Regions from separate parts of the Salipaludibacillus sp. CF4.18 genome, predicted to be linked through region 1. Evidence: riboswitches for the same ligand, from Rfam matches in the RefSeq annotation. Region 1 holds a riboswitch; each other region holds the start of a gene.
What was found. Region 1 has a riboswitch for cyclic di-GMP ahead of ACHABW_RS14210 (EAL domain-containing protein). Riboswitches for the same ligand answer to the same signal wherever they lie in the genome.

Region 1 (8,524 bases):
CAATAGAATGCTAATGGTCATTGATTAGTGTGAGTAAGTTCACGTATAATGAAGACATTGATTTTATTTTTGAATGAATAAGGGAAACGAGGTCATAACCATGGGTAACACAAAAAAATTGATTTTTTTTGATATTGACGGGACGTTATTAGATCATAACAAAGAGTTACCTGCTTCTACAGAGAAAGCGATCAATGATCTTCATGCAGCAGGACATTACATAGCTATTGCAACGGGTAGGGCACCTTTCATGTTTCCGGAGTTGCGCGAAAAACTGGGCATACATACTTTTATTAGCTTCAACGGACAATATGTGAAAGTAGGAGATGAAGAGATTTTAACGAATCCATTAAATGATACGGAACTTATTCGTTTAACTGAAGCAGCAGTGAATAATGATCACCCTCTAGTATATATGGACCATCTTGATATGAAAGCTAATATACCATATCATGCTAGAATTGAAGAGAGTATCAGTCTTTCATTGAAATTTAAACATCCGGCTTACGATCCCAGTTATTTAAATGGCCGAGATATTTACCAGGCGTTGTTATTTAACACAGCGGAAGAAATGCGTCCATATAAAGAAAGTTTTCAGAAGTTTGACTTTGTGCGCTGGCACGAATTTTCTACAGATGTCGTGCCTAAGGGCGGCTCTAAGGCAAAGGGAATTGAAGCTGTGATGAATCACCTTGGATTTGCTAAAGAGGATGTGTATGCATTTGGAGACGGTCCAAATGATATTGAAATGCTTGACTACGTTGTAAATAGTGTTGCGATGGGTAACGCCGGTGACGCGTTGAAGAAACAGGCTTCGTATGTAACGAAAGACGTTGATGACGATGGTATATTACACGGATTAAAACATTTTGGATTGTTATAGAATAAAAGAAGTAGCTTTATTATTACCTAAGTAACTCGTTATGTTTATGGTTAGAGGTTATGAGCGGTATAGCTGAATATATAAGCGAGAAGCACGGAGGAATGAGCAAGCTGATCTACAAAATGAGCGTGTTTACGTTAGAAATGCGCATTGCAACTTTGAAAAAGTTCACTTTTGCTTTATAATAGGAAAGTGAGCTTTTATAAGAAGAGAACGGCTTTGCCGTTTTTCTTAATTGACTCTGTAGCTCAGCAGGATAGAGCAGCCGCCTCCTAAGCGGCAGGTCGGAGGTTCAAATCCTCTCAGGGTCACCACTACATATATTTAACCCCCTCTAACCTAGGGGTTTTTCTTTTAAAATGGTATTACAGTTTTAGTCAAGTTTACCTATTTAGGCTATATTCTTACGTTTGTATTTGAAATTATTAGAGGGTTTGAATAACTTCAATAGGGAATAGTATAATAATAGAAAAAGGCAAACTATTTTAAAGAATAGGACGCAAAGCTTAGGGTCTAAGGTTTAATAAACTACGATCGCCTGGTTACCAATATAACGAAGTATTTAATATTAAAATTATTGGCTATTCTCCATTGAGAATAGCTATTTCTGTTTTATGGAAGAGAGTCGTTAATATAAAGAAAGTCTGATAAGTTATTAAAAACTTGGGGGTAAAGACGTGTCTTCTAAACAAAGGATATTAAATCAAGTCTCTACATATGAGTTAGCATTTGAGAATTCAAAAGATGCAATTGTTATTGCGGATGCTTTTGGAACAATCATTCATACTAATTCTACCCATCATAAATGTTTTGGTATTCCCAATGATCGAGATCTTTCTCCTATGGAATGGTCGAGCTATTTCGATATATATTATGATGATAGTATTAAACCGATTCCATTAGAAGAAACCCCGTTATTTCGGATAATCGATGGTGATCAAGTAAATGATCTTGAAATTGCCGTCAAAACGAAAAACGATGAAAAAAGAAATTACATCATGAATGGAAATCAAATTTTATCAGAGGATAACGCAGTCATTGGAGCAGTTCTCATAGCTTATGACATTACAGAAAGAAAGCGTTCTGAATTAAAATTAAAAGAAAGTGAATCAAATTATCAAAACATTGTAAAAATGTCCTCAGAAGCGATCGTTATTCACCGAAATAATGAAATTTTATTTGTTAATGATGCTGCAATAAAAATAATAGAAGCTAATAACCAAAAGGATCTTCTCGGTAAATCAATTTTTGATTATCTTATTCCTCATCATCATGAGACGGCTCTTAAAAGAACAAATATTCCGTTAGAGGGAAAGACAGAGGAAGCAACTCAATATAAAGTAACAACGTTAAAGGGTAATACAGTAGATTTAGAGGTTACATTAAAAGAGATCCAATTTAGGGGACAATCGGCTCTTTTATCAATGGGCAAAGATATCACTCAGGAGAAATTAATGACGGAAAACCTGGAGGAAAGTGAAGAACGATATCGTTCTTTGTTTATGAATCATTCGGAGGCCATTTTTACTTTGGACTTAGATGGTAATTTCTATAATGTTAATCCTGCTTGTGAAAAACTATCAGGATATAAATATGAAGAGCTTATTCAACAATCCTTTATACCATTACTCAAAAAAGAACATTTAGAAAAGGTTTTATACCATTTCACTCAATCGTTGCAGGCAACACCACAAAATTATGAATGTTCGATTGTAAATAAACAAGGGGAAGAAATTGATTTAGTGATAACCAATATCCCAATCATTGTTAAAGGAGTAATACAAGGAATATATGGGATATGTAAAGACATTACAGTACAAAAAAGCATGCAAGAAAAGATTGAACATATGGCTTTTCATGATGATTTAACTGGCTTGCCAAATCGAAATTTCCTAAATGAACAGCTAAAAAATACAGTAGTAAACCCGGAATCGGAGCAAAACTTAGCCGTTATTTTTTTAGACCTAGACCGGTTTAAATTTATTAATGATACATTAGGGCATGGAATTGGTGACCAACTATTAATTCAAGTTGCTAAACGAATTAAAGCTATTGTTCGTGGCAAGGACACCGTTGCGAGATTGAGTGGCGACGAGTATGTTATCTTATTAGATAACCCGGATGAAGATGATGCCAATCAAACCGCAGAGAGACTTCTTCAATCCTTTAATGAACCATTTATGATTGATCAACAAGAGGTTTACTCGACTTGCAGTATCGGAATTAGTTCAAGCATAGGAGAAGAGGACGTCAAGAGTCTTCTTGAAAATGCTGACTTAGCGATGTATGCAGCAAAACAACGAGGTCGAAATAATTATCAGGTTTTCACACAAGATATGAATAAGTTGGTTGAACGTAAATTAAAGATTGAGACGAGCTTAAGAAGCGGACTTATAAATAACGAATTTCAGCTTTATTATCAACCACAGAATGATTTAAACACGACTGAAATAATTGGTGCAGAAGTATTGTTACGATGGGAACACCCGAAACTAGGTTTTATCCCTCCGGACGAATTTATTCCAATAGCAGAAGAAACAGGGTTAATAGTTCCTCTTGGCGACTGGGTACTTCAAGAAACATGCAGCCAACTTAGAAAATGGTTGGACGCTGGTCTTCCTCCTATCAGAATTGCTGTTAATATATCATCCGTACAATTAGTTGGAAGTAAACTACCGGAAAAAATACAACAAGTACTACAAGCGAATAATATTGATCCGAAACTTTTATGTGTAGAAATGACAGAGAGTGTGATGCAAAATAAAAGTGAGACACTCCCCATTTTGAAACAGCTAAAAGAATTAGGTGTTTTCATCTCCATAGATGATTTTGGGACAGGTTTCTCTTCACTGAACTATTTGAAAGATCTACCGATCGATGAACTAAAGATAGATAAATCTTTTCTCCAAGATATATTGAAGGACCCTAAAGAAAAAGCGATTGTTAAAAGTATCATTGATTTAGGAAATAATTTGGCGCTGCATGTAATCGTTGAAGGGATAGAAAATGAGGATCAAGTAAAATTACTAAAAGAACTTAATTGCGTTATTGGACAAGGATACTACTTCAATAAGCCTTTACCGAAAGAGGAATTTGAAGCTGCGGTTTTAAAAAGTAATGTTTGCAAGTTTACCTCAAAATAGGAAATAAGAAATAAGAAAAGTTTTCAGCTTTAGAATTACTTTTATTTTTTCCATACTAAAAAGAAGCATTGGAATCGCGGTAATGATTCAATGCTTCTTTTTTAGCTTAAAATGTATTATTTTTGTACTTGATTTGTAGCTGTTGCTTTTTCTACTGTCACGCCATGCGCATCAATCTCAAGTAATTCGATGCGATGCTGCTGATAGTGGCTGCGCAATTGGAGTTTAATTTCGCGGCCATTACCCTTTGGTATGAAAAAGAGTACGATAGGACCTGCTCCGCTAAGTGTAGCGCCGTAAACAGGAAGTTCTTCAGCTAGCTGATTTGCTTTTTCCCATTCAGGAATGGAAGGCATACGGTAAGGAAGGTGGAAAAGATCTTTTCCCATCATTTTGCCTGCCAGTGCCCAATTACCTTGTAATATGGCTGCGACAAGCACATTACTGACGCCGCTTGCTTCAACGGCCTTTTTATAAGAGAAATCCTCTGGCAGAGAGCCACGAGATTCTTTCGTACTTAATTCATATTCAGGTATCACGGCAACAAGATCGATGTCAGGTACGCCAGCTAAGACAATATTAGTTTCGTCTTCTCGATGGCTACCAATAATCATTCCTCCGTATATGGACGGACCAACATTATCAGGGTGTCCTTCTTCGAGACTTGCGAAGCGTGCCTTTTCATCGGATGTGAGTTCTAAATCCAACAATTGGTTTGCAAGCTCAATTCCAGCAACAATCGCGGTGGCACTGCTTCCAAATCCTCGTGCCAGCGGAATGTCACTCTCCATTTCTACTTGAACGGCCGGTAATTCTTTATCGTATTCGCTGGCAATTTTGGCAGCGATTTTATAGACCAGATTATCTTCACCAGAAGGAATACCTTCAAGGTTTTCGGAAACGGTGTGAAAAAACCACTCGTCACTTTTTTTTATACGTAGAGTTAAATATCGATTCAACGCCATTCCCACCGAGTCAAAACCAGGGCCTAGATTTGCTGTACTGGCTGGGACTTTGATGGAAAACAGCTCGTTAAAGTCGGCTGTCATCGTTTTACACGTCCTAACATATGGTCAATTACGACGGATTCTTCATTAGGTAAAGCAGTAGGCTGAACGAGAGAAGAGTCAATAGCGTAATTCGGATCTTTCAGTCCATTTCCTGTTAGAACAGCAACAATACGTGATCCTTTCTTGATTTCTCCTGAATCTAATTGCTTTTTAATTCCGGCAATAGAGGCGCAAGAAGCGGGTTCAGCAAAAACACCTTCTTCACGGGCAAGTAGTTTATAGGCTTCAAGAATTTCACCGTCTGTTACGAAATCAATTTTACCTGATGATTCCTCTGAGGCACGTACAGCTTGTGTCCAGCTGGCAGGATTACCAATGCGGATGGCAGTTGCAGCAGTCTCAGGGTTATCAATGATTCTATTCTGCACAATTGCTGCAGAGCCTTCAGCTTCGAAACCTCTCATTTGTGGTAGGCCAGTTCCTTTTGCTTTGTGATATTCGTTGAATCCCTTCCAATAAGCGGTGATGTTACCGGCATTTCCCACAGGAATCGCTAGCACATCAGGTGCAGCGCCTAATGCATCACAGATTTCAAAAGCTGCTGTTTTTTGACCTTCAATGCGATAAGGATTCACGGAATTTACTAGTGCAATAGGCGACTGCTTCTCAAGGTTACGAACCATTTGCAGAGCATTATCGAAGTTACCGGCGATACTGTAGATCTCAGCACCGTAAACAACAGCCTGGGCAAGTTTCCCCATGGCAATTTTGCCCTCAGGTATAACAACGAGGCATCTCATCTTCGCTTGTGCGGCGTATGCGGCGGCAGCAGCGGAAGTATTCCCGGTAGAAGCGCACATAATTGCTTCACTGCCAGCTTCTTTAGCTTTTGCTACGGCCATTACCATTCCACGGTCCTTAAAGGAACCAGTTGGATTAGCCCCATCATATTTCACGTGAAGTTCAATCCCCCATTTTTCAGAAAGATGTTTCAATGGAAGAAGGGGAGTATTCCCTTCTTGCAAGGAAAGCATGGGTGTATTTTCGTTAACGGGTAAATAAGCTTTGTATTCTTCTAACAAACCTCGCCACATTATTTTCGGTCCCCTTCCACACGGTAGCTGCTTTTCACTTCCACAACAACATCCGCATCGGCTAATTTTTCTAATACTAAATCATAGTTTTTCTTTGAAACAGCGTGAGTAACAACAATAATCTCTGCAAGTTTACCTTGATTTAATGGAAGCTGCAGGATTTTCTCTAAACTTACTTCGTTCTCATGGAACAAGTGTGTAAGTGAAGCGAATGTACCTGAAATATCTTTTGCATGAATACGTAAAAAGTATTTTGCATGAATATCATCGGGGTCTTTCAGCTTCTTTTCAAATTGAGGAAGGATCACACTGTTTCCATTCACTCCGAGACGGTTATTTTTCAAAACAGCAACTAAATCTGATACTACGGCAGTGGCTGTTGGTAATTTACCGGCCCCTGGTCCGTAAAACATCGTTTCTCCAACTGCATCTCCATATACATATACAGCATTGTATTCATCGTCAACAGATGCAAGAGGGTGCTCATGAGGAACGAGTGTTGGTTGAACACTTACTTCTACTTTATCATTAAAGCGATTGGCAATGCCAACGAGCTTCATTGTATAGCCAAGTTGTTCACAAAATGCAAGGTCTTCTCTTGTGACTTCTGTAATACCACGGATAGAAACGTCATCGAGGTCCAGATTCATTGAAAAGCCTAACGTACCTAAAATACTGATTTTTCTAGCCGCATCGATTCCTTCAACGTCTGCAGTTGGATCTGCTTCTGCATAGCCTAACGCTTGGGCTTCCTGGAGAGCTTCTTCGTATCCTCGGCCCTCTTTCGACATTTTTGTAAGAATATAATTCGTTGTACCATTTACAATTCCGATCATTTTACTGATTCTATCAGAGGCAAGTCCTTCTACTAATGTACGAAGAATAGGGATACCTCCAGCAACACTAGCTTCGTAGAATAGATCACACCCTTGTTTATTTGCAAGCTCGAGTAGCTCAGAGCCATGAATAGCCATGAGGTCTTTATTAGCTGTGATAACATTCTTATTATTCTCCAGTGCCTGACGGATGTACCTTCTTGCATCTTCAATTCCGCCCATCACTTCAATGACAGCAACGATCGATGGATCATTCAAAATATCATCTGCATTTAGGGTCAATTGATCGTCATCTATCGTGATCTCTCTTTCTTTATGGAGATTGCTAACGAGCACTATCTTAACCTTTATACTGCAACCTAACTGGTGCTGCAATTTATCCTGGTGATCTCGAATAATTTGAAGGACACCTGTACCAACTGTTCCAAATCCTAACAAGCCTATATTCATTTCCTGTGCCATGATCTATCAACTCCTGTGCTGTCTCTATTTAAAGTACATATGTGTTTGTATAAAGGACATTATAGAGGGGAAATGCCGAGAATACAACCGTTTTGACGAAAATAATAGTAGAAATGCTTTTGATTCAATCCTTCTAGAAAAACAGAAGCGTCATTATTAGTCGATTTAGACAAATGTCCTCCGTTAACAAGGAGTAATTAAAGCTATGGATTTTTCTCCTTCCTTATAATACTTGTCTCACCAAACGGTGGGGAGATAACCCTCACATTGAAAAATGAGCAGAACCATTTGATTGTGAGTGTCAGGGATTACGGATTAGGAATTCCTGATGAAGCATTGGAGAAACTATTTAATAAGTTTCAGAGAATTGATCAAAGTGACCGTAAAAAAATCGTTGGAACCGGATTGGGACTTGCTATCTCAAGAGAAATTGTCGAGAGGCATGAGGGAGAAATGTGGGTGGAATCCAAAGAAGGAGAAGGCTCGACATTCTACTTTAGCATTCCACTCGATTCGGATAATACGATAGATAAGGGTACAGTCATTAAAGGTTCACCAGAAGTTCCTTTGAAAAACGGGGAAACGGTGATGATTATTGAAGATGATACGAGTCTAGCCCTTTTACTATCGGAGGAGTTAAAAGCTAGTGGATTTCGAGTGCTTCATCATTATGATCCGAAAAATGCCTATACTGATATATTGAAGCAACCCCTGGCAGCGGTTGTAGTCGACCTAATGTTAGGAGACGATATGGATGGCTGGGAACTTATCAAACAACTAAAGGAAAACGAAGATACGGTGCAATTACCAATCATTATTTCCTCTGCCTTGGACAAGTCAGTTGAAAAGGTGGAAAGGTTCCAAGTGAATGAGTATCTGACAAAGCCATATCCACCTAAGGATCTTTCTAAAACACTGTTAAATTTTATCCAATCAAAAGAAGGCAAAGATGGAGAAATCTTATTTCCGGAAGAAGAGTAGAGCAACTCAGGAGTTAATATATAGGACTTTGACTTTTACTGATCTATAGTTGATAATAGGCTTACTTATCTAATTTTCAGTACGAGCGAATTCCCATTTTTCATAGAAGGAGGTG
Region 2 (8,524 bases), on a different contig from region 1:
GCACGAACGGCGACTTGAGGTAAACCAACAACCCCTACCCCAACTAAAATCCAGAAAGAAGACACGTAAAGACTGGTGAGTTGACCTTCATGACCATAAGGCGTGATGAGATTCGGATTTTCAACCATTAAATCATTAAAAATCTGATCCAACCCGCCACCGGCAATAACCACACCAATTAAGAGGATAAGTGTTCCACCAAACATGACGAATCCTTGAAGAGTATCTGTAAATGCTACTGCACGGAATCCGCCAATAATTACGTAGATTAACACAGCAATGGCAAACACGAATAAAGCTGTTTCATACGTTAGTCCTGTTAAGGACTGAATTAAGTAGGCCCCACCAATCCATTGCGCTGCCATTGCAGCGAATAAAAAAACAATGATACTAAGCGCAGAAACCAATACAACAATCGTGCTTTTATATCGTTCTCTTAAAAAGTCAATCAATGTAATTGCTTTATACCTGCGAGCAACAATTGCGAACTTCTTCCCTAATATTAGCAGGACAAAATAACCCGTCGCAACTTGTGTCATTGCAAGTAAGACCCATCCTAAACCAATCGTATACGCAGCCCCTGGTCCCCCAAGAAAGCTTGAAGCACTTCCATACGTAGCGACCATTGTCATCGCTAGAACGAGCCCGCCAAGTTCCCGGCCTCCAAGAAAATAATCACTTAAAAAAGAAGTGGATTTAGCCATTTTCCGGTTGGACCAAACCCCTATAAGAAAAATAACTACTAAAAATAGAATTAAAGGCAATAACACATCCCAATTCATGATGAATGCCCTCCATTCCCCGTGTCATCTTCATCTTCCAATGACATGTCAACAAGTACAAATTTGACAACGATAAAAACAAGGATGACCATCACAATAAAACCGACAATACAGCTCCAAAAAAACCAAGCCGGAAATCCAAATACGTATGTATATTCCTCCGGGGCTTTCGATCCCATTGTATATGCAAAACCATACCACCAAAGAATATTTACCAATGCAAGTATAACCCCGATCCACGCCTCGCGGTGCGCAATTTTAAAACGTCGCTCTGTCGTCCGCTCCGGTATTCTATACATCGTCACTGCCCCCTAGATTTTCTAACCTTCCACAATTAAATAATCGTTCTTATTTATTTACATACTAAAGAATTTTCTTTCAATGAGCAACTTCTCTTGCCTTGCAGATACCGAACGTGTTTCGTTGTCACCTTTTTTTCAATCTAGTATAATAAATCGATAATAGGACAGTTCAGGGTGGTAGTTTTTTAGAAACTGTTGTTTTGGAAGAGTAAGAAAGATAATGAGAGGGGTTTTACTATGAATATTACAGTCATAGGCGGGGGACTTGCTGGTGTTTTTGCAGCTAAAACTCTTATTGAAAAAGGAGAAACAGTAACAATTATAGAAAAAAGCAGAAGTATTGGCGGTCGTATGGCTACAAGACGTATAGGAGAAGGACGAGCAGATCACGGTGCCCAATTTTTCACTGTCCGTTCGATTGAACTCGAAAAACTAACGGAAGAATGGTTAGAGAATAAGTGGATCAAACGATGGTTTGGAGATGATTACCCAAGATATTCAGGTATGGAAGGGATGAACTCGTTCATTAAAAAAATCGCTCAAAATCTGCCTGTCACTCTTCAGGAACGTGTCGATCATATAGAAGCTAAAGACACGGAACTGATTCTATCGACTAACACAGGAAAAAAATACACCAGTGATGCTGTTGTATTAACAGCACCTGTTCCTCAAGCATTAGAATTGCTAGAAAAATCGCCAATTCACGTAACAAATCAAGATAAGAATTCCCTTGCTGCTTCAAAATTTAAACCTTGCTTCGTCGGATTACTCACACTAAAGAAACCTGTTTCTATAGGTGAGAATGGAATAATTTCTGATCACGTACCTGCTGGTGTCGATAAAATTGTAGCAAACGATCAAAAAGGAATATCCCACTCGCCAATCTTATCTGTCTATATGAACGGTGATTGGAGTAGAGATCACTTTGCCCTAAAAGATGACGAGGTGCTTAACGAAATAGTAGCTATTCTCTCACCAGACCTTATTGAATCTAATAATCTATCGGCCTATCAATTAAAACGTTGGCGCTACGCGGAAGCGACACACGTGTACAGAGAACCTTTCTTAAAACTGAAAAATTACCCGATCTTCATTGCAGGCGACAGTTTTTTAACAAAAAATGATACTAGTGGCCGAACGAGAATCGAGAGTGCTATTCTATCGGGTATTCGAGTCGGAGAGGCCACTTATCGGGATTCACGTTATTGAATTTTAAGGAAGCGAACTCTTTATAACTTCGTTACCGTTGTCCTTCAACCCACCCGCACTTAATCGCTTTTACCAGTGCATCTGTGCGGTCTCGTGCACAAGTTTTTTTAATAAGTCGACATACAATGGTACTAATCGTTGACTCGGCAAAATAAAGTTTTTCAGCGATATTTTTATTGTTTTTTCCATCAAGGATCAATTGCAGAACAATTTGCTCATTCTTTGATAATTGAAGGTCAACCTTATCTTTAATAAGAACAAGCTGTTTAATCGGCATACTTTTGTATTTAATATGATCTATCTCATTCACAATATCTTTATGAAAGTCTGCCTCTAAAAAAATTCCTGTATTTAATAAAGTTTGCAACACATTTGAATAATTATCCTTTAAATAAGATAATGAAACTAACCCGCTTATCGGAAATGATAAAGTAGTAAGTAACTCTTTATGGAGAGGATTTTTACTTATAAGTAAAATGTGACAGTCTTCTTTCCTTTTAAGTTCATGTATTTTTTCTAATATTAAATTCAGTGAATATTTATCGTCATTATCAAACGAAAAGAAAATCCAATCTTCTTTAGTGTCCTTCTGTTGTTTTAACGTAAGGGCAATAATTTCCTCTGAAATTTTTCCTCTTAAACTTCCAGACAAAATGTCGGAGCTTTGATCATAGTAGATGATTCTAGATTTAAGTGATTGTACTTCTCTTTTTTTAGTAAGATTCATTCTGAAATTCCCTCCTTAAGTAGTAATACTAGTTAACATCATTCATTACTCAGAGCAACTAAATTATATAGTATTTAAGTACTTATTTATGGAACACAAAAACCCCACCAAAAAGAATGGTGGGGTATGAAAATAAGGTTACTTATTTTCAAAAGAGTCCAACTCTTTTCGGTAACCCGGCTGTCTTAGCTTTTATAAAGCCTTAGACCCGAAGCTTTGCGTCCTTATTTTTCAATAAGTTTGCCATTATCGAAGTTTATCGAATTATAGGTAATAGGTATTAAGTAAAATTATAGTCTTTTTTCGATAGAATGTAAACGTTATATGAGAGAAACTCCGTCTTAAATAGATAAACAAAGCCTCTCAAAAGTTAATTTCCAACTAATTGAAAGGCTTTGTTCAGTTTAAATATGATTATTCGGTGTCGTATATCTCTGATTCTGTTAAGTGACCTTCTTTAATTATTGTGTCATCAATGTTATCGGACGTAACAGCAATCGGATCTAATAAAATAGAAGGAACCTCGATTTGACCGTTGTCAGTTAGTGAATCTGTCCCAATTTCTTCACCGGCAGCAATCTGCATCGCCAGTTCAGCAGCTCTATTGGCAATCAAATTAATTGATTTATACACTGTCATAGTTTGTGTGCCCTCAACAATTCGTTGAACACCATCAAGTTCAGCATCTTGACCGGATATTGCTCGAAGAACCAAAAGGAAACCACTAGTATGTATTTGTTATTCCCCTTCATGTATCATGAAGAAAAGCAGCAACATCCATGAAACGAGATAACATTAGAAAAATAATTTAAGAAAAACGCATAGCGTCAAAAAAACTAAGGAGATAACTATCAATGACGACCATATTAGTAATTGAAGACGAAGAAGCCATTAACCATGTTCTGCGCGTTTTTTTACAGCGAGAAGGTTGGCATGTTATTCAAGCATTCAACGGAAACGAGGGAATCGATGCCTATTACGATCATCACCCAGATTTAATCTTACTGGATGTGATGCTTCCTGACCGAGATGGTTGGAGCGTCCTTCATGAAGTGCGTGAAGAAAGTCAGTGCCCTATTTTAATGCTGACTGCTCTCGGTGACGTGCAGCACCGACTAACAGGATTGAACAGTGGCGCTGATGATTACATCACGAAACCTTTTATTGCCGATGAAGTTGTCGCTCGAGTTCATGCCGTCCTTAGGCGTGTGACTACCCCTTCGGAAGAAAGAGATAATTCTACCTTTACCTACGGAGAGCTCACGATAAACGAATCCACTAGAGACGTTCGTATTGGAGGAAATATTGTGGCCATCCTTCCAAGAGATTTTAAGCTTCTTCTTTATTTGGCACGAAATCCAAACCAAACATTGACGCGCGAGCAACTATTAGAAAATGTTTGGGGTCAGGACTACGAAGGCACAGATCGAGCTGTTGATTTATCCGTCAAGCGGATCCGGCAAGCATTGAAAGATTGGTCAGATGACGAAGGTGAACTAACGACAGTAAGGGGAATGGGGTATCAGTTCCGTGTCTACACGAAAAAATAAACGGATTCCACTGCTCCAACATTGGACAAGACGTTATTTAATGACCCTTGTTGTCGGACTTATTGTAATCGGGATTATTTCTGCTCTTTGGATTCGCCACACTACTATAGAAAACCGGATTGATTTAACACGGTTTATTGCAGAACAAACCGCGGCACAAGTTGTTAATTTACAAGAAGATGAGACAACCCTGGAGGACACTCCAGAAATTAATCCTCAATTTCGAGAAGAAACAGAGATTTTTGTTGTGGATCCAGGAGGTTACACGCTTTCTCCATATAACCGTCAAGGTGGTCTCTCCATTCGAAGATTCCCTACGACGATATTGGATAGCGAAGAGGATGTTCAAGTTGTTGATTTAACGAACGAAGGAGACCGTTTCTATGTCGTGAAGGCCCCTATTGAAGATCAAGACGTTCTTTTTGGCTGGGTGCTTGTTTTACAAAAAGAAGAGTTTGTAACTTCTGTCCAACAAGAATATCGCCAACTCACCATGATGCTTTTAAGTATGGCGGTTCTTGGATGGGCGGCAATCTACTTTCAATTACGCCGATTAGTTACACCGATTAAATATGTCTCTAATGGTGCTCGTAAAATTAAAGAAGGCACGTATCAAAAAATGGCACTTACTCCAGAATCTATTAAAGAGGAAGAAGTCTATGATTTAGTGGAATCCTTTAATGAGATGGCCAATCGTCTTGAACAGCTGGAAGAAACGAGGACGGCACTGCTAGCCGGTGTGACACATGAATTAAAAACACCCGTCACCTCGATTAGCGGGTTGTTGCAAGCACTTGACCAGGGCGTTGTTCAAGGAGAGGAAGCGAAATCTTTTGTGAAGTATTCATTAAAGGAAACGGAAAAACTACAAACAATGGTCGAGGATTTACTCGTTTTCAATTCTTTAGCCGTCGATGCTATTCCGATGAGGAAAGAGCCGCTGCTTATCGCCGATGAAATCAAAGATGCCGTTAATCAATGGCGGGTAAATCGTACACAGTGTGAAGTAAGACTCGACATTTCTGAAGAGGTATTGGATGTCGAGGTGGATCTTGATATCGTGCGTTTCCAGCAAATCCTAACAAATTTAATGAATAATGGTGAACAAGCGATGTCTGGAATTAATCATGGAACAATGTTTATTCATGTTTTTGTCCGTGACAAGAATGTATTTGTGCAAGTTTCAGATGAAGGGATCGGAATACCCTCTAATGAACAGGAGTTAATTTTTGAGCGCTTCTTCCGCGGTGAAGGGAAAAAGTATCAGACAAGAGGACTTGGACTTGGTTTGGCCTTGAGTCGAATGCTTGCTGAGGGGCTGGGCGGTAACCTGACACTGACTTCGAGTGGTGATGAGGGTACTGTATTCACATTATCCCTACCAATTGCATCAGGTGAAGAAAAGTAATTTGCGTTAATAAAGTTTAGTCGCGTAATGACAGTTGCGCTGCTAAACTTTTTTTATTTGCCTCTGTTATGATGATTTTTCAATATCGTCATTCATTTTTTAACAGAGTCTTTTAGTAAAAATGGAAAATTACTTTTTCACACTTTTTGAGATTTCCGACATCTAGCCGACATAATCGAAGTCTATTATTAGAATCAGTTAAGAAATGCATTTGAAAAAAGAAAGGGGATTTTATATATGAGTAACTATGATGAGTATAAAGATGAAGAAACGGAAAAATCAAATCCGTCAGAGAGGGAAACGATTGAGACCTTAGTAGTCCCTGAGAAAAAACAAAAATCAGCTGGATGGCTTCGTACCTATATTTTCCCTACAGGAAGTGGTTTTATTGGAGCAACTATAGCAGTGTTAATTTTGTTTCAAACGGAGATTGTCGGCCCTGTTACGGCAGAAGAAAACCCGGATTCCACCAATGAAACAGCAGAACAGTCATTAGAAGCAACAGAACTATCTAGTATGTCAGGAGACGCTTTGATAATTGAAGATGTCATCGAAAGTGCTTCAAAGTCAATCGTAGGAATCGTTAATATCCAGCAAGAATCTTGGCAAACACCTACTGGTCAAACAGCGCAGTCGGAAGAAGGCGTAGCAGCCGGAACTGGTTCCGGTGTCATTATCGATACAAACGAAGATTACACATACATTGTTACGAATAACCATGTTACGGAAGGCGCCAATGAGATTGAAGTTTCTCTAGAAAATGGTGAGACGAGAATTGGCGAAGTGGTTGGTTCTGACACTTTAACCGATTTAAGTGTTGTTCAAGTCGAATCCTCTGAAGATGACATTGCCATGAAGTTCGGTGATTCTTCTGCGTTACGAGTTGGCGAAGAAGTATTAGCTATCGGAAATCCACTAGGGTTGGAACTTTCTAAAACAGTCACACAAGGAATTATCAGTGCGATCGATCGTTCGCTTGAAATTGATACATCCGCAGGGTCATGGGATTTATCAGTAGTTCAAACGGATGCAGCCATTAATCCAGGCAACAGTGGTGGAGCACTTATTAATAGTACAGGTGAGTTGATCGGCATAAATAGCTTGAAAATAACCGACAGCGGCATAGAAGGTTTAGGTTTTGCTATACCTAGTGATGAAGTGCAGCCAATTGTCGAAGAGTTAATCGCAAACGGTTCGATCGCTCGCCCTTACTTAGGAATTGGTTTAACTGATGTAGCTGAAATTCCTCCATTTTATATAGAAGAACGTGGGCTCGAAGTGGAAGAGGGCGTATTAATTACCGCAGTCGAAGAGGGTTCTGCAGCTCAAACAGCGGGTCTTGAAGTAGAAGATATCATTCTTTCCATTGAAGGCGAAGCTATAACAAACTCTGCTGATTTAAGAAAAAATTTGTATAGTGCGTATTCGATAGGGGATGAAATTAGTATTACTGTCCTCCGCGATCAAACAGAGCAAACGGTCCAGCTCACCTTAACGAGTAATCAGGTTGATGATGAGATAAAAATTAACTAGAAGTCATTTCTCGAATTTGCACGGGTGGAGCTTTCCAAAGGTACTCTGAAGTCTTCGCCCTTAGCTTCTTCGTGGATTCCATATAATCAACAAAGCTTTTGAAAACAGCCTAATATAAAAATAAAGTACTATTAAAAAGGAGTTTTGAGATGTCGTCAACAAATAAAAAGTTACTTGGTTTAGGTTCATTGCTACTCATTATCACCATTGGATCTTTGCTAGTTTTTATGAATCAACAAAACGTCGTAGCTTCAGTAGACGGGGAAAAGATTACGAAAGATGAACTGACGGAGTTCTTAATGGATTCTTATGGTACCCAAGCTGCAGAAACGTTGGTCACAAGTCGTCTCATCGAAAAAGAGGCAGATGCAAATGAAGTAATTGTTACTGACGAGGAAATTGAAACGGAACTAACTACTTACATCGATCAATATGGTGGCGAAGAAGCATTCGCGACAATACTTGAAACTAGCGGATTATCGATGGATTCGTTCGAAGAAGAAATTAGTCAATATTTAAAAAGTGAAAAGCTAGTTGCTGAATGGGTTGATTTTACCGATGAGGAACTCGAAACTTATTTTGAAGAAAACCGGACACTGTTTGATGTGCAAGAACAAGTACAAGCAAGTCATATTCTAGTAGAAGATTTAGAAACGGCGGGAGAAGTTGCAAAAAAAATTGAGGATGGAGAAGACTTTAGTGAGCTAGCAGCTGAATATTCAACAGATACATCTAACGCAGATTCCGGTGGAGAACTTGGTTACTTTGCGAGAGGCGCCATGGTAACGGAATTTGATGATGTTGCGTTTCAAATGGAAACAGGCGATATCAGCGAGCCAGTTGAAACCGAATTTGGTTTTCATATCATTAAGATGACAGATTATGTGGAAGAAAAAACAGTCGAATACAACGATGTTAAAGACGATGTTTATGCTGCTTTATTGGAAGAGCAATTTAGCACACAATACAGTGCATGGATGACGGAAATAATGAGTAAGTATGAGATTGAGTAT
Region 3 (8,524 bases), on a different contig from region 1:
CCAATTACCCAAGCCCTGCAAGTGAAGCAGAGAACCGTCCCCAAAGTTCTTTTAGACATAAAAAATCCCCCCTTCAAGTATCCAGATTTTTTATTTTTTAATCTGTCTACCTAAAGGGGAGCATATCAACCGTCCCTATGCTTCATAGCCCTATCTCCTTCTATTTAAGTCTAAACTTACTTACTTGATTGCTTAGTTTCTCTGCAAAAACAGATAAGGAATTCGCACTTTTAGCAATTTCCTCTATTGACGTTGTTGTTTGTTGTACCGATGCTGATGTTTCGTCAACTCCAGCCGCAGACTCCTCTGATATAGATGCAACAGTTTCTATAGAAGTGTTCATTTCTTTTGTGTTTTCTGTGATACTCACAAGACTAGTTGACATTAATCCTATTCTTTCTACCATACTTGTGACAGCTTCATTAATTTGTTTAAATTTTTCACCTGTTATCTTTGTTTGAATGGAACCTTCCCCAACTTGACCATATCCGTTTTCCAATGCATCTACCAAACCTTTTGTTTCTGTTTGAATAGTCAATACAATACCTGTTATGTCAGTCACAGAAACAGAGACTTGATCTGCAAGTTTTCTCACTTCATCGGCAACCACCGCAAATCCTTTTCCATGCTCACCAGCTCGCGCGGCTTCAATTGCTGCATTTAAAGCAAGTAAATTTGTTTGTTCTGCAATAGTCTTTATTACATCTACAAGCTTAGAAATTTCTTGTGATTGTTTATCTAATCCTTGTACTTTGTCTACTGATTCTTTAACAATCGTGTTAATTGAAGCCATTTGTTCAATAGAGGTTTTTATTAGCCTGCTTCCTTGATTGCTCATATCTAACACGTCATTGGATGAATAGGATACACTTTCTCCAGTTTTGTTTAATTGATGTATTTCAATCGTAAAGTTTTCCATCGTTTTAGCTAGATCCATTGCCTTATTAGCTTGAGACTCTGTACCACTAGCTAACTCTTGCATCGTTGAAGCTACTTGTAAACTACCTTCTTTAATTTGATTTGAGGATTGCGTTAATTCCTCACTCTGACTTGAAACTTCTTCTGCCACCTGAGAAACCTCTAGAATCATTTGTTGAAGGTTATCTTTCATTTTTTCAGCAGAGACCGTTAAATCGTATAATTCATCTCTAGACTTAGGCTTGTTAATCGTTGTATTTAAGTTACCTTTTGCTACATCTTCCATGAAAACTTTCAATTCTTGAACAGGTCGAGTAATTCTATTAGCGAATATTAGCGCAACAGCTAAACCGATTACCAAAGCAATAATTAAAGGAATCATTGTATCCTTTAGGAACTCCATTTTCATGGCGCTAATAGTAGCCGAAATATCTTGGGATACTTCAAGAATTGCTACGTGCTGATCACCAGTAGGATTCATTAATGGAGAATAGAAATGCACCGTACTTGTTTCATTGTCTACAATTTTATGGGTGTCACCTGCTAAAACTTTATCGTAGACTACTTCAGAAATGACAGGTTGTCCAAGTTGATCGGATAAACTTTCATCAGAAGAAGCTACAAGTGCTTCTGTATTATAAATGGAAACATTGCCACCAATCATTTCGGACACTTTATTTAACGACTTGTCCTCTAATTCTAATCCGGTTTGCATTGTACCTATTATAGTTGATCCATCTTTAATTGGAACGAATGCTCTTACCGCTAATCCCGAAGTACCTGCTGCGAATCCAGTTACTTCTTTACCATCCAATGCTGCAATAATAGAAGCGCTGTCACTCTTATCGTCACCATATTTACCCGGCTCATGCCCTCTTGTGAATACGATACCGTTTTCATCCCCAAATTCAAACTTATTGATTCCTACTGTTTCTTCTAACACCTTGAAGACAGATGCAACTTTTGCATCGAGAGAAACTCTATCCCCTTCTTTGAACGAAGCTAGGAAATCTTCATGTCTAGCATATCGACTCGCTTCAACTAAACTTTGCTCTGCCTCATTTGCGAAATAAACTTCCGCTGACTTTACAGCTGTATTGATGTTAGCTGCAACCTGATTGGTTTTTGCCTGACTATAAAGCATATATGAACCGACAGCTAATGGTACCATTGCTACTAAAGACACTAGGGTTAATAACTTAAACTTTAACGATTTAATATTCATTTTTTTCCTCCATTTAAGTGACGAATAAACTTGATTCTTATAATTAAGTACATCACAATACTTCTCAATAAAGAAAGTCCAACTAAAAAGACTTCCCTAAATCAAACCTTTTAGATTGGAAGTTTCAATAAAAGTACATTTTTGACAAGGATTGATTTTCCCTCTTTGAATTATGTAGTACGTTAACTAAATATGCTAGTCGACATCGTTTATAAAAACTTTATTATTTATAGCTTCCTTCCGTCGTTTTTCCTGGTGAATCTTTTATATCAATTCTGATTATAATAGGAATTCTTGCTTTTCCTTTCACTTTTGCCTCACCGCCAATTATAGACCTCCACTAGTACGAATACCTTTCCTTAAACCTCAAAATACTCCCAAAGAACCCCTCTTTGAATCTAGACCATGTGTAATTTATAAATGCTAACCCAGCAGTCTTTAGACCTGTGGCTTTGCGTCTTCACCTTTTGATGAATTTACCGTTATCAAATAGGTATCCATTTTATAAATAGGTATATTAACCTTATATAAGTCGATGTTATTTATAATTAACATGAGTATTATATCACTGGTCAGTTGATAAACATAGTACTATTTTCTATAACAACACTACGTTTTTAAGCCAAATTTAATCACATTGGACTAGATAGTGGTCATATAGATTCTTCAATTCTAAATACTATGGCAATAAAGGAATAGCCTCATCTCATTAATTATTTCTATAATTGTAGTGTCTAAAATTTCCCCTTTTAAATTCCGATTGTCTTTTTATGTAGGGAATGGAAATTTATTAACCAAAGTGGGCTATTACGTTGTGACTTTCTAAAAACAAATAATGTTCTCGATTGCTTCATCGGATAAGCGAATATCGGATTACTTTAACCCCCATGGTAGGAACCATCCTGCAAATAATAAGGACTTAGAAAGGTATTTGTCGCACGATTTTAATTGTAAGGGGCACACAGATTCCTATACAATAATTAGTAGATTTAAAGTAGAAATTGGAGAGTCTAATAGGATAAAAGAGGTGATCTTTGTTGGGAAAGTTGAGTAAAATTGTAGCTTTATCAGTGATGGTTTTCACACTGTTTTTTGGGTCTTTTGTTGTCCCGTCCGGAGTATCTGCAAAGACGATGAAGCATGACACGTTGTATTATGTGGCATTGGGAGACTCACTAGCGGCTGGATACACACCAACATTTCCTGGTGGAGATCCTTTCGACGACAGTGGTTATCCCGAGTATTTGAAAACCCGTCTAGAGCAATCCAATTATACTACCGAGTTAAATAACTTGGCAGTAGGCGGTAACCAAACTACCGATGTTCTTGCACAGTTAGGTGATCGAACCATCATTTCAGAAATTCAACGGGCTAATATTATCACTTTAAACATAGGCGCAAATGATATTTTACAATTACTTTTGTCTGGTGCAAGTGAAGAAACGATACAAGATGCTACAGGAAAAACATTGTCTAATATTGCTCAAATACTCGGAACCATCCAAGCCTTTAATGAAAAAGACGCCAACATTTATATCATGGGATATTATAATCCAGTAGTATTGTATGATATACCTGATTTTCAGAAAGAATTAATTAATAGTATTGTTGTAGAGTTTAACATGGCACTGGAAAATTTAGCATCAACAATGGGGGTTCATTTTGTTCCTACAGCTAATCTGGTAGAGAAAAATGCAGACTCTTACCTTACATCCTATGATATACACCTTACAAAAGAAGGTTATGAAGGTGTAGGAAAAGAATTCTGGAAGTCCCTGAACAAAACAAAAGGATGGAAGCAGAACTAGTCAATAAAAATAAGCATAAGCCCTCGGAGAGCAACTTCCGAGGGCTTTTTTTAGTAATCCCTTACAACTATTTACTAGACGTGACTGACGCATGTTAAATACTATTTTTAAGATGTACTAGCGGGACCTGCATCTCCATTTGCACCAATAACTATGAGGTAATTTTAAACGTGCAAGGGTAATGCGAAGACCCTTGATCCCCCTATTAAGAGGTAACTTCAGCTAAAAAAAACAGCTCTTTTCAGAATCTCTAAAGAGCTTTGATATCATTTAACTCATCTACTGTACAGGCAAAAGAAACAGTTTCTTTAGAAGGGGAACAACTTGTTGCTAATCGTACACTAGTCCCTCTACGTTCTATTTCGAGGAATTAGGGGCCTCTGTTAAGTGGAATTCGCAAAACCTTATTGATACTATTATATCTAGTGATAAAGTAATTAATGTATATTTACCACGAACATCTTTCTCTAACGAAGAAAAAGCATTAAATCTAGTGAATGCTTATTTTAATATGATAGTGGTTTGTCTTATTCAACAGAAAACCTTCATGGTGGGGAATTTTTCCTTGTTGAGGCTTACGCTGATTTCGGAAGTGGACTTTTGACATTAGTTGATGCTTTTATTATCGTGCCAGATATGTATTCAGATGATTTATACATACAAGATGTTTTATCTGAGGACTATGACGGTATCTGGTATATCGTGGATGCAATTAAAAGTGGAAAATTCTCGTAACCTATACAATTAGATTAGATGAGCCATAATGGTTCGATCGAGGGACAATCACAAGCATTGCTCAAAGAAGGCAAGGCCATATCACTAGTTCGCCTTCTATTAAGTTATGCCAAAGCCAAAATCACCACACTGTCACATTATCTGCAAACCAATATAAAACTGCCAAGCCGTGCAAATAATGCACAGAAGCAGGAAATTTTATTTTACTTGATATTAAAACTTTAAAACTATCATGCTTCCTTTACAATGTTCATATTGTCTTAACAAAGGATTGGGTCTTGATATAGGGATTTTCACTATTTTCATTTCCTATCTTTTTATTGAAGTAAAGATATCAATAAAAGGGCTAGTAAATTGCCTCACCTTCTCCGACAAGATGTGATTTTTAATGACTATAGTACTAAGGGGAACAAGCCCAGTTTTGCTTTACAACGTCTTAATGGCAGCTACACACTACCATAATAATAGATTGATAGAGTTTAGTTAGAGAGAGCAAACAAGAAACGTCATCATTCTATAAGGAAGGAGGAAAAAGACTCTATTTTCATATGTTAGTTAAAATTAAATTTATGGAGGCTGGATAGATGTTAAAAAAATCGATGGTTGCAAAGTTAAGTTTGGCATTACTGATTGTTGGCTTAGGGGTTAACGAGGGATGGGCACAGGCAGGTCCACCGGAGCATGCTGGAAAACCCGCTCAACCAGGTCCACCTGATCATGCAGGTCCAAAGGAAAAGAATGAAAAGGTTGAAAATGTGATTTACTTCATTCCTGATGGCTACTCTGCTGGTTATAATGTAAACTATCGTCACTATAAAGAGGATGGAGCCCCTGTCTGGGATGAATTTCTCACTGGGATGATGACCACTCATTCTAAAGATAATCGAATAACAGATTCCGCAGCAGCTGGAACCGCAATGGCTACTGGTGTGAAGACCAACAATGGTTTTGTCAGTCAAACTTCTGAGGAAGATGACTTAGTGACAATTCTTGAAGCCGCAGATCAAGCCGGTAAATCTACAGGCTTAGTCGCTACTTCTGCGATTTCCCATGCTACTCCAGCGGTATTTGCATCGCATGTGAATTCTCGTAACAATCAAGAGGAAATTGTCCGTCAGTACATTGATCAAGGCGTGGTAGACGTGTTTTTAGGCGGTGGTTTGCAGTACTTCCTCCCAGAGAGTGAAGGCGGAAGACAAGAAGAGCGTCACCTCGTTAATGAAGCGATAGATCAAGGATATCAATTCGTAGAAAAGCGAGAGGACTTACTAGCAATTGAAGAAGGGACTATTCTTGGTTTATTTGCAGATGGTGCCATGGAACCTGAATTGCACCGAGAAGAAACAGATCAACCGAGCATGGCTGAAATGACTAGCAGTGCAATCGACGTGTTAAGCCAAAATGATGAGGGATTTTTCCTTATGGTGGAAGGTAGTCAAATTGACTGGGCAGGTCATGCCAATGACGCGGCATGGGCCATGAGCGATACGGCTGCGTTTGAAGAAGCTGTAATTGACGCCTTGGAATTTGCCGCTCAAGATGAGGAAACGCTCGTAGTAATTGCGGGTGATCATGATACAGGTGGTATGACACTAGGAGGGTATAATAGTAAAGGTTCAGATGTCGAAATCCTTCATGATGTGACTGCAACAGGAGATCATATGGCCGGACAACTAAACAGTGACCGTAGTAATGTAATAGACGTGGTGGAAGAATATGCGGCAATCACCCTTACAGACAAGGAAGCTCAAACTATTCAGCAATCGGATAAACCCGGCCTTGCTATTAATCAAATTATCAGTGATTATGCGGGAGTGGGATGGTCTACAACGAGTCACACAGGAATTGACGTTCCTATTCATGCATATGGCCCCGGTTCTGGTCGTTTTAGAGGGGTAATCGATAATACGGACGTGCCAAAGGCGATGGCAGACCTACTTAAACTACCAGCATTAAATGAAGAATAAACACTATAATAAACCATAAACAAGATCATAACATGTTAGCATTAGAACGTAACATATATCCCTTAAAAATAAATACCTTCTGTAACTTGCTACTTTCGTAATATAAGGTTAACCAAAATTTTCAGGTTGACCCTTTTTATATGATTTTATTACAACAATAGCCGGGTTAGAACGTCTCTGCTAAATTTGTGAAAAATGAGGTTGCATCTGAATTCTCTCCTTTGGCTTTTGTGTGGTAACTAAAGCTTAACAAAGAAAGAGGATCAGGTGCTTTTTTTGTGCTCATACCTCACCTCCTGATCTGGTAGGGGACACAAAAATTATAATAGTTTCTAAAAAGGACTGTCCTATTAAAATTTTCTAGGACAGTCCTTCATTGTAATACCATTAGTTTTTGAGTTAGATAGATGCTGTAATGTCTACCTTAGTTGCCCGATAAATATAAACCAATTTGAGCTAGAATAGCACTCCCAACATAAGTCCCTGTAAAAACAAACACTGCTACAAGCGCTATTTTCCAAGATGTTTTCCTCAAATCTACCAATCTATCAGCTACTGATATACGACTAAACCTGTTACATCTAAGCTTTCTCCTTTTAAATAATTTGTTTTCATATCGCTTTCGTCTGCTACTAATCCTGTTACTTTCTTCGCATCGACATCAATGTCAAAATCCGACACCGTCACCTCTGCATCACGTGCTACATAAAACCCAACGTACACCTGATCTTCAAACAGGTTCTCTACCGTCATCGTTTCACTTTGCCCATTTGCTGTTACAACAAAGGTATTCCCAGACTTTCGAATGGTTAGACCGTACTCTTCACCGGCTGCAGGTAGGGTTATCTGTTGAAAAGGCTCTAATTTTAATTGAGATTCTCCCTGCTTATAAAAACCTTTCATAACTGTATCAAGGGCACCTACTGCCACATAGTCAGCCGTTTGTGTGCTTGAGTCACCATGTTCACCAATTTCATCTCGAATCATTAAACCAAATGATTTTTGGTTTGGTGTACTAATATTGCTATCGCTGTTGAAACTGTTCACAGCTGCTTTTGTGTTGATTTCAAAATTTGCATCTGCAGGGACTTCTTTGTAATAAAAGGATATGCCTTCATTACTACTCGCCACTTTCCCTCCCGATGCGAAAAGAGTGACGGACTCGTCGTCGTTCAACGTTGGATTTGGGTTACGATCTGTACTTGTATTCGAACCAAAAGCACTAAAGCCCCAATCTCCAAGCTCCACCTTGCCATCATCTATATCTAAGTGAACATCACTAAACGTCACGGTTGTGTTTCTTGATGTGAAAAGGCCAGCAAAGTTAATTTCGCCTTCATAGCTTTCGAGAGTCTGTATTTCATCGTTGATTTTTAGAATATAGAGATTACCAGACTTCTGAATGCTAAGGTCATATTCTTGCTCAGCAGCAGGGGCAATCGCATTAAATTCGAAACCCTCTTTTTGAATCGATGACTCTGCATATTTGTGGAAGCCCATCATCTTTTGATCTAGAGCACCTACTGCTATGTAATCTCCAGTAAATGTACCTACGTTTTCATTCTCCAATACATTTCCGCGAAGCATCAAACCAAACGATACTTGGTTATTCGCTGTCCAAGCATCTACATGAGCTGTTGCCTTTAATTCAAAATTCTCGTTAGTCGGAACATCCTTGAAATAATAAGCGATGCCTTCCGTTCCACTCTCCATTTTCCCTTTATCATTGGAACTACGAACGGTCACTATATCATTATCATGTTCTGTAATTTCGAAGTTTTCATAGGTGTAATTTCCTTGTCCACCATTATTCCCAAACACGCTTCCCTTCCAGTCACTTGAGACCGAAATCATCTCATTCTCGGCTTCCG

Region 2: another riboswitch for cyclic di-GMP. It lies ahead of ACHABW_RS04885 (response regulator transcription factor); the one in region 1 lies ahead of ACHABW_RS14210 (EAL domain-containing protein).
Region 3: another riboswitch for cyclic di-GMP. It lies ahead of ACHABW_RS14960 (methyl-accepting chemotaxis protein); the one in region 1 lies ahead of ACHABW_RS14210 (EAL domain-containing protein).

Annotation. Positions count from the first base shown of each region.
Region 1 covers NZ_JBIMEV010000022.1:61,459-69,982, reverse strand. The annotation lists gene ACHABW_RS14220 (Cof-type HAD-IIB family hydrolase) at 101-883, shown strand; tRNA gene ACHABW_RS14215 (tRNA-Arg) at 1,121-1,197, shown strand; cyclic di-GMP riboswitch class I at 1,348-1,433, shown strand; gene ACHABW_RS14210 (EAL domain-containing protein) at 1,561-4,026, shown strand; gene thrB (homoserine kinase) at 4,143-5,075, opposite strand; gene thrC (threonine synthase) at 5,072-6,130, opposite strand; gene ACHABW_RS14195 (homoserine dehydrogenase) at 6,130-7,428, opposite strand; gene ACHABW_RS14190 (hybrid sensor histidine kinase/response regulator) at 7,654-8,409, shown strand.
Region 2 covers NZ_JBIMEV010000004.1:187,741-196,264, forward strand. The annotation lists gene panF (sodium/pantothenate symporter) at 1-782, opposite strand, end outside; gene ACHABW_RS04875 (YhdT family protein) at 779-1,081, opposite strand; gene ACHABW_RS04880 (NAD(P)/FAD-dependent oxidoreductase) at 1,322-2,293, shown strand; gene ACHABW_RS04885 (response regulator transcription factor) at 2,325-3,020, opposite strand; cyclic di-GMP riboswitch class I at 3,188-3,275, opposite strand; gene ACHABW_RS04890 (hypothetical protein) at 3,435-3,734, opposite strand; gene ACHABW_RS04895 (response regulator transcription factor) at 3,875-4,570, shown strand; gene ACHABW_RS04900 (HAMP domain-containing sensor histidine kinase) at 4,551-5,978, shown strand; gene ACHABW_RS04905 (S1C family serine protease) at 6,216-7,511, shown strand; gene ACHABW_RS04910 (peptidylprolyl isomerase) at 7,661-8,524, shown strand, end outside.
Region 3 covers NZ_JBIMEV010000025.1:20,487-29,010, forward strand. The annotation lists gene ACHABW_RS14960 (methyl-accepting chemotaxis protein) at 161-2,143, opposite strand; cyclic di-GMP riboswitch class I at 2,563-2,634, opposite strand; gene ACHABW_RS14965 (GDSL-type esterase/lipase family protein) at 3,181-3,951, shown strand; gene ACHABW_RS14970 (hypothetical protein) at 4,474-4,686, shown strand; gene ACHABW_RS14975 (alkaline phosphatase) at 5,271-6,653, shown strand; gene ACHABW_RS14980 (hypothetical protein) at 7,206-8,524, opposite strand, start outside.